DNA from 3 places in the Actinoplanes sp. NPDC049599 genome. Region 3 is predicted to be linked to each of the others. Evidence: riboswitches for the same ligand, from Rfam matches in the RefSeq annotation. Region 3 holds a riboswitch; each other region holds the start of a gene.
The links. Region 3 has a riboswitch for cyclic di-AMP ahead of ACIBQZ_RS00725 (coiled-coil domain-containing protein). Riboswitches for the same ligand answer to the same signal wherever they lie in the genome.
Positions count from the first base shown of each region.

Region 1 (3,252 bases), on a different contig from region 3:
GGACGAATCCTGCGGTGCAAGTGCGGGGACGTCCTGCCATGTGTAGCCGTGTCGAGCCTGCTCAACGACATCGCGCTCGACGGCCAACGCGTCGTTGCGGCGGATCCGCGGAGCGCGGTCGGGGCAGAGTTCGATGTACCACCTGGCACGGCGGCCGGCTCGACAGAACCTTGGGACACCACCTAGTCTCTTGCTAAGACAAGCAGTCGTCTCTTCAACTTCGCAGGCAGGTGGGCCGGGTGCCGATCGAGGTCACTCCACCGAAATACATCACCATCATCAATGCGATCCAACAGCGGATCCAGGACGGCACCTACGCGATCGGCAGCACGCTGCCCAGCGAATCGCAGCTCGTCCAAGAGTTCGGCGTCTCCCGCCCCACCGTCGTTCGGGCGATGGAAATCCTTCGCCAGCAAGGCTGGGTTGACGCCCAACACGGCAAAGGACGGACCGTTCGCGAACGGCCCGTCACCGAGTCACGCGCCCTCCCCGCGCACACAACCGCCCTCCTGAACGCCACGGAGGTCGGTGACGTCACCATCCTGAACGCGGGCGAGGTCGCCGCCCCACCTCGCGCGGCGGCGGCACTGCGACTCCCCGAGGGCGCGACCGTCATCGCCCGCAGGCGCCTCATGCGTGTCGCCGGCGTCGGACCCGTCGAGCTGTCCACGGTCTACGTGCCGACCGCCCTGGCCGTCGACTCGGACGTTGCTGCGCCAGAGCCTTTGACCGGCGGTGTGCTGTCGCACCTGGCTGACCGGGCGGGCATCACCTTGGACCACGTTGTTGAACGGGTCTCTGCCCGCATAGCGACAGCCCAAGAGGCAAAGCTTCTGGAGCTACCCAAGCGAGACGCCCTGCTCACACTCCTGCTGACCGTGTGCGACTCAGCCGCGTTGCCGCTCCTAGCTGTGGACATCGTGATCCCGGCCAGTCGGCACGAGCTGGAGGACATCTTCCCTCTCCGCTGAGCCAAATGGTTATGTTCGCGTCAAACTACGTACCCTTCCGTCGGCCTCGTGCCGGGCCGGCGGGCTTGGGTGGGAGGCGTCAACTCTGTTGGCGGCCGTGCCGGGGCGACGGCGCGGCCTTCGGGCGACCGCACTTGACCTCTCTTCGCGATCTATTACCTCGCGACCCGCAGCCTGAAGTCTTGACGCCGGAGAGGACGCCCGACGCGATGGGCGCCAGCTCGTCTCTCCGTCGCGGCTGTGGGGTATCTCTGGCGTCGTCCTGCAAGCAGGTTCTCATTCCTCTTGGACCTGGTGCTTTCGGCGTGTAGAAAAGACGGTGCCGGCGAGCGCCCGCTCGCCGCTCGCTCCACCGCGGACTACGCCGAGCCCTGCCCCGGTCCGGGTGGCGCTTCATCCGCAATTGCGATTCAGAAACGGCACACGGGGGCAGGGACGGGGGACCCAGATTCGGTCTCACGGTGGAGCGCTGTTCGCGGCGTACCGCCGAGACCTCGGGGTGAAGCCACCAGCGGTGGCCGGGCATTTCCCGCCCGAACCCGACAGCTAACCTCGCAGGCGTGCCGAGAGGGATGAGGCCATGCACATGGCCGTCTGGGCGGCTGCTGCCGTCATCGCCACCCCGTTCTGTCGGCTCGCATTTCAGATAGCTGCTCTGGGCGTCGTGTATCACCTTGCACTTAAGGTGAGCGATCCTGACGCAGTCACGAAGGTGTCGAGCTTGGCGAGCACTTTGGGCGGGACTCCGCTGAGGTATCGACTCCGTAGCGCACCGCGCGTGCCACGCATGGGCGGCGGTGATCAAGGGACACAGCGGTAGGGCAGGGAGAGACCCGGTGGGCTGTTGCTACCGGGTCTTTCTGTCTTGGCCATTCTAGGTGGCGGTATCTCTGGCGTCGTCCGAGGAAACAGAAACACCCCAAGGGCCTCACGCCACCGAGAACGTGATAGCCGTCAGTGCGCATGGCATCTACATTGTGCTTATGTCCAAGGAGCAGGTCGTATTTGCGATCATCACAGGCGTCATTGCTCTCGCAGGGCTAGCGTGGACGATCGTTTGGGCGCTTCGTAGCTGGCGACACTCTGGTCCGATCATCGCCCTGAGGCTGGGTGTGGGTTACGTGTATGACCAACAAGACCAGCTCAACGTCACGTTTCCAAACGGTGCGACGCGCGTGATGCGGATCAACAAAGCCCACCCTGACCCGAAGCCAAGCCGGAGGCGCAGGGGCGCATCGAAGCTCAACCCGCGAGACAACACGAAACAGCCGGTCAACGCGGTCTTCGTGCAGAACCGCGGCCGTGCTGCCGTGACTATCCGCCGATGCGAGTATCTGTCACCTATGGGTGGGGCGGGGCTTCAATTCGAGCCGCAGCCTGCCGCAAGTCAGTGGGGAGACCTTCTGCCAAAGCGACTGGAGCCCGGCGACGAAGCGATCTTGGTGCACGAACGGACGCAGATGAAAGGCTTCTTGAACGGTGTGATGCGAGACCACGGTGTTAAGCAGACTCTCCTCCTTGCGGTCGTCACGATGGGTAATGGCTACGAAATATCGACCAACACGCCGCTTGTGGTCAGGGCCGACATGACCGATACCGCGTTTGCCGAGTTCGAGCCGAACTTCACCAAGGAGGCTGGAGAAGAGCCGATCGACGCCTTCCTGGATGTGTCCCCGAAGCGGCGGATGCCTTGGCGGCGGAAGCCGAAACAAACTCTGATTGCGCGCAATTACGCCGAGGACTAGTCGGCAGCGCGCTCCCACACATAGCCACGGCGATGGCTGGATCCCGTCCGCGCTGGTCGTCTCGCGGCCGAACAGCCGGTCACGACCCCCTGCAGCCGTTGAGTGACATGCATCACTGGGTGGCTTGGCGATGAGAGTTGCGGATCGATCGATCTCTGAGGCATCTTGATAAGACGAGTAGACGTCTTTGCTAGATGGTCAGGAGATTTGATGATTCCCAGCTCGATCAAGATCCCGGTGCCGTGGGAGTACGTCGCGCCGCATGGTGCGCTGTGCCTGGGCGTGGAGCCGGCTACGGACTTCGACAAGCGGGGCCAGGGCGATGACCAGATGCGGGACAAGGAGACCGGTGAGCGGGTGTGGCTGGTCAAGGTTCTCGACCTGGACCCGGAGGCGGGCAAGTTCGGTGCGTCGAAGGAACTCAAGGTCAAGGTCGTAGCCGCGCAGCAGCCGGTGCCGCCGACCTCGACGGTGCCGGGTTATCCGCCGTTGGTGGAGTTCACCGACGTGACGTTGACGCCGTACGTGGACTCGCA
Region 1 covers NZ_JBITLX010000008.1:183,704-186,955, reverse strand. The annotation lists gene ACIBQZ_RS17485 (GntR family transcriptional regulator) at 240-971, shown strand; cyclic di-AMP (ydaO/yuaA leader) riboswitch at 1,379-1,546, shown strand; gene ACIBQZ_RS17480 (hypothetical protein) at 1,955-2,716, shown strand; gene ACIBQZ_RS17475 (hypothetical protein) at 2,927-3,252, shown strand, end outside.
Region 1: linked by a shared signal. The riboswitch ahead of ACIBQZ_RS17480 (hypothetical protein) and the one ahead of ACIBQZ_RS00725 (coiled-coil domain-containing protein) in region 3 are both predicted to bind cyclic di-AMP.

Region 2 (3,252 bases), on a different contig from region 3:
CCAGCCCGCTGGTCAGCCCGGTCGCCACCCACACCGCCAGGCAGAACGGGCAGCTGACCAGCTCGCCGATCGAGTGGCGCAGCGAGCTGCCCTGGTCGCGTACCTCCTCGTTGATCTCGCCGCTGCCGCCCGGCTCCGCGAACCGGGTGAACGGCGCACGCAGCGGGCTGGTGATCGCGTCCTTGGCGATCAGCCGGCTCAGCTTGTGCGTGGCGATGGAGATCAGCACGATGTCGGCGGTGGCGGGTCGCTCCGGCACCGGCCGCCCGCTGAGCCGCGCCGCGGCGGCCAGGCTGCCGGCGAGCACACCGAACGCGCCCATGGTGGCCACATAGCCGTCCAGCGGCCGGTGCTCGTGGGGCGCGTAGTCGCGTCGCAGCCGGTTCAGCCGGCCGCGTACCGAGGAGATCATGAAGTCGGTGGTCCTCTCAGAAGTCCCGGGTGAGCCGGATCGCTCGATGCTTGCCTGCACCGGTTGCCCGAGCGCCCTCCCACCAAACCCGCCGGTACGCTGAGGCACATGAAAGGGCTGTGGACCCCCGCGTGGATCGCGCGCCACGTCCTCGCGCTGGTGCTCGTGGCCGCCTTCCTCGCGCTGGGCTGGTGGCAGTTCAGCCGGGCCACCGAGGGCAACGCGCTCAGCTGGGGCTACACCTTCGAGTGGCCGGTTTTCGCGCTGTTCGTGGTGTTCATCTGGTTCCGCGAGGTGCAGCAGGAACGCCGGTCCCGCCGCCCCGCGCCGCCGGAGCCGGCCGCGGAGACCGGGGAACGCCCGGCCGTGCCGCAGCAGGACGCGCCGGTGACCGTCCGGCGCCCGGTGCGCGTGCCGGTGGCGAACGCGGCGCCCGTCGACGACGATCCCGAGCTGGCCGCCTACAACGAGTACCTGGGCTGGCTCGCCGCCCACCCCGGCGCCCGGCCGAGCGACTATCCCGGCCCGCGCACCAGCGCCAGTTGAGCAGCACCGAACCAGAAGGACGTGGAACGTGCAGGGAGCCCTGACCCGCTACCGGATCATCGCCTGGATCGTCGGCGTGGTCCTGATCACGCTGGTCGTCATCGGCATGCCGCTGAAGTACCTGGGTGACAACGACACCGTGGTGGCCACCGTTGGCCCGTTCCACGGTTTCCTCTACATGGTCTATCTGGTGGCGACCTTCGACCTGAGCCGCCGCGCGCACTGGCCGCTGGGCCGGATGCTGCTCGTGATGCTGGCCGGCACCGTGCCGTTCCTGTCGTTCTGGGCCGAGCGCGTCGTCACGCGCAAGTGGGTCCCGGCGGCCGCCACTCCCCCGCCGGCCATGGCAGAGTAGAAAAGTCACTCTACGAAGCGGAATTGTTGCCTGCCGTTATCGGGATCATTCTCTTATTTGTGATCATTGGCGCAAGTCACTCTTCGGGCTCTTGTGTTAATGCCGAGCGCCGATAAGTTAATGCGGTTGGTCCGGTCCGCAGCCACACCCTCGGTGGCGCCGGCCCACGCCGCCGAATCCTCGCCGGTGGAAAACGCGACCCCGATCCCCCAGGGTCACCGCCTCCGCCACGACGAACCGGGGAACCACACCGAAGCAGCACCGGGGTGAATCCGCACCAGCGGTAGGGCCTTCTTCCCGCCCGAACCCGTCAGCTAACCCGGTAGGCGGCCACAGCGGAAGAAAGGCCACATACCGTTGCCACACGCCCGCACGAGACTCCGTGCGCTGGTGGTCGCCGCCCTGGCGATCGCGATCACCGGCAGCGCCGCGACCTCCGCGCACGCGGAACCGTCGAAGAGTGAGCTGACGAAGAAGATCGACAAGGCGTCCGATCAGCTCGAGGACGTCGTCGAGTCGTACAACAAGATGCGCATCAGCCTGAAGCAGACCAAGGCCGAAGAGAAGAAGCTGGCCGAGTCCCTGGCGCCGGCCAAGGCCGCGCTCGAGGCCGCCGGCACGCAGATGGACAGCATCGCGGCGTCGGCGTACATGACCGGCCACGTCGGCACCATGAACGTCGTGCTCGAGGGCGCGGACAACCTCATGGACCGGATGAGCATCCTCGAGCAGATCTCCCGCAGCCGCGGCCGCGACATCGCGGAGTACCGCGCGACCACGGAGAACTTCGCCGAACGGCAGGCCGCCCTCAAGGCGACCCAGGCGAAGCAGACCGCCGAGGTCAAGGAGCTCGACGGTCGCAAGAAGAAGATCGAGGGCGACCTCAAGAAGCTGTACGCGATGCGCACCGCAGCCTACGGCTCGCCCACCGAGGCCGGCAGCAAGTACACCGGCAACATCCCGTCCATCGCGGGCTCGGCCGGCAAGGCGGTCACCTTCGCCTACAACGCGATCGGCCTCCCGTACAAGTACGGTTCCGGCGGGCCCAACAGTTACGACTGCTCGGGGCTGACCTCCGCGGCCTGGAACGCGGCCGGCAAGTCCCTGCCGCACAACGCCGCGGCGCAGTACAGCGCCACGACCCGGATCTCCCGGTCCGACCTCAAACCGGGCGACCTGGTCTTCTACCGCAGCAACGGGCACGTCGCCCTGTACGTCGGCGGCGGCCAGATCATCGACGCCTCCCGCGCGGGCCAGCCCGTGAAGAAGCGGACGATCGACATCATGACCCCCAACGGCTACGGCCGGGTGTCCTGAGTCACCGAGCACAGCAGAAGGCCGGTGTCCCCTCGGGGCACCGGCCTTCTTGTCGTTCGCAACGAGGGGAGGGGGTTACGCGGCCTGCAGGCCCTCGGCCCGGGCCAGCTCGCGCAGCCGGCCGAGCGCCTGGATCTCGAGCTGGCGGATGCGCTCCCGGGAGAGCGAAAAGCGCGACGCCACCTCGGTCAGCGAGTGCTCACGACCGTCCTCGAGGCCGTACCGGGCGCGCATGATGCCCGCCGAGCGGTCGTCGAGGTGGTTCAGCAGGCCCTCGATGCGCTGCCGCTCCAGGGCGGTCAGCACGATCTCCTCGGGCGACGGCGCGTCGCTGTCGGCGACCAGGTCGCCGAGGTTGGTGTCGCCGTCGTCGCCCACCGGGGTGTCCAGCGACACGGTGTCCTGGGCCCAGCGGGTCAGTTCGGTGACGCGCTCCACCGTCACGCCCAGGGCCGCCGCGACCTGCGCGGGCTCCGGGTCGGCGCCGAGCTCGCGGACGAGCTGGCGGGTGACGTTGCGCATCCGGTTGACGTCCTCGACCAGGTGCACGGGCAGGCGCACGGTGCGTTCCTGCTGGGCGATCGCCCGGCTGATCGCCTGGCGGACCCACCACGTGGCGTAG
Region 2 covers NZ_JBITLX010000004.1:78,794-82,045, forward strand. The annotation lists gene ACIBQZ_RS09340 (DUF1360 domain-containing protein) at 1-412, opposite strand, end outside; gene ACIBQZ_RS09345 (hypothetical protein) at 521-958, shown strand; gene ACIBQZ_RS09350 (DUF3817 domain-containing protein) at 987-1,313, shown strand; cyclic di-AMP (ydaO/yuaA leader) riboswitch at 1,523-1,656, shown strand; gene ACIBQZ_RS09355 (NlpC/P60 family protein) at 1,704-2,630, shown strand; gene ACIBQZ_RS09360 (RNA polymerase sigma factor RpoD/SigA) at 2,706-3,252, opposite strand, start outside.
Region 2: linked by a shared signal. The riboswitch ahead of ACIBQZ_RS09355 (NlpC/P60 family protein) and the one ahead of ACIBQZ_RS00725 (coiled-coil domain-containing protein) in region 3 are both predicted to bind cyclic di-AMP.

Region 3 (3,252 bases):
CGCCCTGGTGGCGGGCCTGGGCGGCATGCGGGACTTCAACGGCCAGCTCTCCTTCGCGCCCCGGCTGCCGAGCCGGATCAACGGGCTCGAGTTCTCGCTGCTCTGGCGGGGCCTGCGCCTGCGGGTGGAGGTGACGGCCGAGGAGGTCACCTACTCGCTGCGCAACGGTGGCGGCTCGGCCCGCCTGGACCTGCTGCACCACGGCAAGGAGGTCACCATCACCCAGGTGAAGCCGGTGGTGCTGGCGATCCCGCCGGCCGCGCCGACCGGCCCGCCGCCCGGACAGCCGGCCGGCCGGGCCCCGGTCCGCCGGGCCACCGGGGTCTGACCCGGAAACGACGAAGCCCCCGTCCTCCGCGAGGAGGACGGGGGCTTTTCCGCGCTGCCGCGCTAAAGCATCGAGACGTGTACGTGGTCCGTGTGGTCGCTGGGACCGCTGTACGACTTCCAGCCGGTGGCGGGGAACCAGATCTGCTTGTTCCAGATGACGTAGAGGATGCCGAGCCGGTCGGCGTTACGCACCAGGAAGGCCATCAGGTTGTTGCCGTACTCCCGGGTGTCCCGGTTGTGCCAGGGTGCGAAGCCGCTCTTCTGCAGTGACCAGTCACACGCGCGTCCCTTGGGATGCTCGAACGGCCCGCCGTTGCGGTGACAACCGACGAATCGGTTGAACTTCGCCTTCTTCACTTCCTTGTACATGTGGAACGTGCGCCCGGTGATGCAGCCGCCGGTGGTCGGGTCGTCGACGTTGCACGACTCCGGGCTGAACTCCCCGTCGGAGTTGCGTGGCGCCGGTGCGGCCACCGGTGACTTGGCGAGCACGAAGCCGCCCGTCACGGTGGTGCCGCCGACCTTGGCCAGCGCGTTCTCGGCCGACTCCTTCTGCTTCTCCATCAGCGCGAGGTTCTGCTTCTGCGCCCGGACCTCCTGGTCGAGGCGGGTCTTGGTGGCAGTCACCTCGTCGATGGCCGCGTAGAGCTCGCGCAGCTTGCCGTTGTTGAGGGCGTTGATCTCCTCGAGCGAGACCGCCTTGCGCAGGAAGCCGTCCGGGGTGTCGGTGTTGAGCAGGAAGCCCATCGTGGAGATGCCGCCGGTGCGGTACTGCTGCGCGGCGACCGCGCCCACCTCGGGCAGCAGCAGGTCCCGCTTCGCCTCGGCGTTCTTGACCTGCAGGGCGAGGCCCAGCTGGGTCTTGGTGGACTTCTTGACCGCCGCCTTCGCCGTCAGATAGCGCCGACCGGTGGAGTCGAGCACATCGTTCAGCAGCGGATTGTCGTCGCCGTCGTCGGCGGTTGACGACTTCTTGGTGTCGTCGGGGTCGGCGTTCGCCGGGGATGCGGGGGAGAGCATCATCGTGACCGCGGCGAGCGGAGCCAGGGCGAGGATCAGCCACCGGCGGGGTCTTGCCGTCATTCAGAATCCTTCCACGTGACCACCGGCCGGGTTAGCTGACGGGTTCGGGACGGAAGCGATCCCTACCACTGACTCGTGGATTCACCCCGGTACTTCTGTGGTTCCCCGGCTCATCTCGCGACGATTAGATGGTGGGCTGCCGGCACCTTGGGGGCAGCGCCTTCTGGCAGTAACCGGCGGCCAGCTTACCTGACAACAGCCCCGCTGACAGTGCTGCCGCGGGGGTAAAACCGTTACCGGGTAACGACTTTCCGTTACCACTCGATGGAATAACGCAGCTCATAGGCCGTAACGACGTATCAATGTGAGTCGTTGCATTCTCTCCGGCATTCCTCACCCGCAGTGGTCGGTCGATTGCTCACTGTGTGACGACTGTCGATTCCTAGCATTGATGGGTAGTGTTCGTCACGGTCTCAGCGCAGACCGCCGCCTAATCGCCGCAAGGCGAGCCGGGGACCCACCCGAAGTAATGGGGTGAATCCGATCCGTGCGCCGCGCGGATCGGTAGGGATCACTTCCGTCCCGAACCCGTCAGCTAACTCGGTCGGCGGCCGACGGAAGGAATGTTCGTGAGGCTCAATCCTGCCCGCCGGCGATTAGCGACCGTGCTCGCGGCGCTCGTCGCCACCACGGGGCTGGCCCTCGCCGCCCCGACCTCCGCCTCCGCCGCTCCCCGTCCGCTCGCCGCGCCGGGCGACTCGGGCGACGACGGCGAGGGCGGCTCGAAATCCCTCATCCAGCAGCTCGAGGCGGCGTCCAAGGGCTTCGTCGAGGCCAAGGAGGCGCTGGAGCGCTCCAAGAAGCGCCAGCAGCAGCTCACCGCCAAGCTCAAGGAGATCGACACCGAGCTCGGTCCCAAGCAGGCGGCCCTGGACGAGATCGTCCAGCAGTCCTACCGCACCGGCCGGCTCGGGCCGATGACGGCGCTGATCACCGCCGACTCCACCGGCAGCATGCTGGACCGGGCGCGGACCCTGGAGACGATCGCCGTCAAGCAGGACCGCGCGGTGCGCGATCTCAAGGACGCCAAGGTCCAGCAGGAGCAGGCGAAGGTCGCGATCGACGCCGCCGTCCGGGACCAGCAGCGTCAGCTCACCGTCATGGCCAAGCGCAAGAATCAGGCGGAGGGTGCCCTCAAGGCCGCCAACGCCGCGAGCGGGTCGAGCGGCGAGTCGAGCGACTCCTCGTCGTCCGGCGGCGAATCAAGCGGCGGTGGCAGCAGCTCCCAGGCCGCGGCCGCGCCCCGCAACTCGGACGGCTCGCTGCCGAGCGAGTCGTGCAGCCTCAACGACCCGACCACGTCGGGCTGCATCTCGCCGCGCACGCTGCACGCGATGAAGGAAGCGAAGAAGGACGGTTTCACCCGTTTCGTCTCGTGCTTCCGTCAGCAGAACAGCGGTGAGCACCCGAAGGGCAAGGCTTGCGACTTCGCGGCCGACAAGAACGGCTTCGGCGGCGACGCGACCGGTGCCAGCCGGACCTACGGCAACCGGCTGTCGACCTACTTCATCAACAACGCGAGCCGGCTCGGCGTGCTCTATGTCATCTGGTTCCGCCGGATCTGGCTGCCCAGCAGTGGCTGGAAGTCGTACTCCGGGGCCGGCGGCGATCCGTCGAGCGATCACACCAACCACGTGCACCTGTCGATGCGCTGACACCGGGAGTGCGGGGCCTACCGCTTGACGTAGGCCTCGTACTCCTTCAGCACGTCCTCGGTGGTGCCGTCGGCGCGGATCACGCCGGACTCCAGCCAGATGGCCCGCTCGCAGGTGTCCCGGATCGACTGCTCGCTGTGGCTCACCAGGAAGACCGTGCCGGCCTCCTTGCGCAGGTCGCGGA
Region 3 covers NZ_JBITLX010000001.1:153,395-156,646, forward strand. The annotation lists gene ACIBQZ_RS00715 (glycoside hydrolase family 65 protein) at 1-328, shown strand, start outside; gene ACIBQZ_RS00720 (coiled-coil domain-containing protein) at 391-1,413, opposite strand; cyclic di-AMP (ydaO/yuaA leader) riboswitch at 1,417-1,554, opposite strand; cyclic di-AMP (ydaO/yuaA leader) riboswitch at 1,831-1,979, shown strand; gene ACIBQZ_RS00725 (coiled-coil domain-containing protein) at 1,977-3,068, shown strand; gene ACIBQZ_RS00730 (ABC transporter ATP-binding protein) at 3,086-3,252, opposite strand, start outside.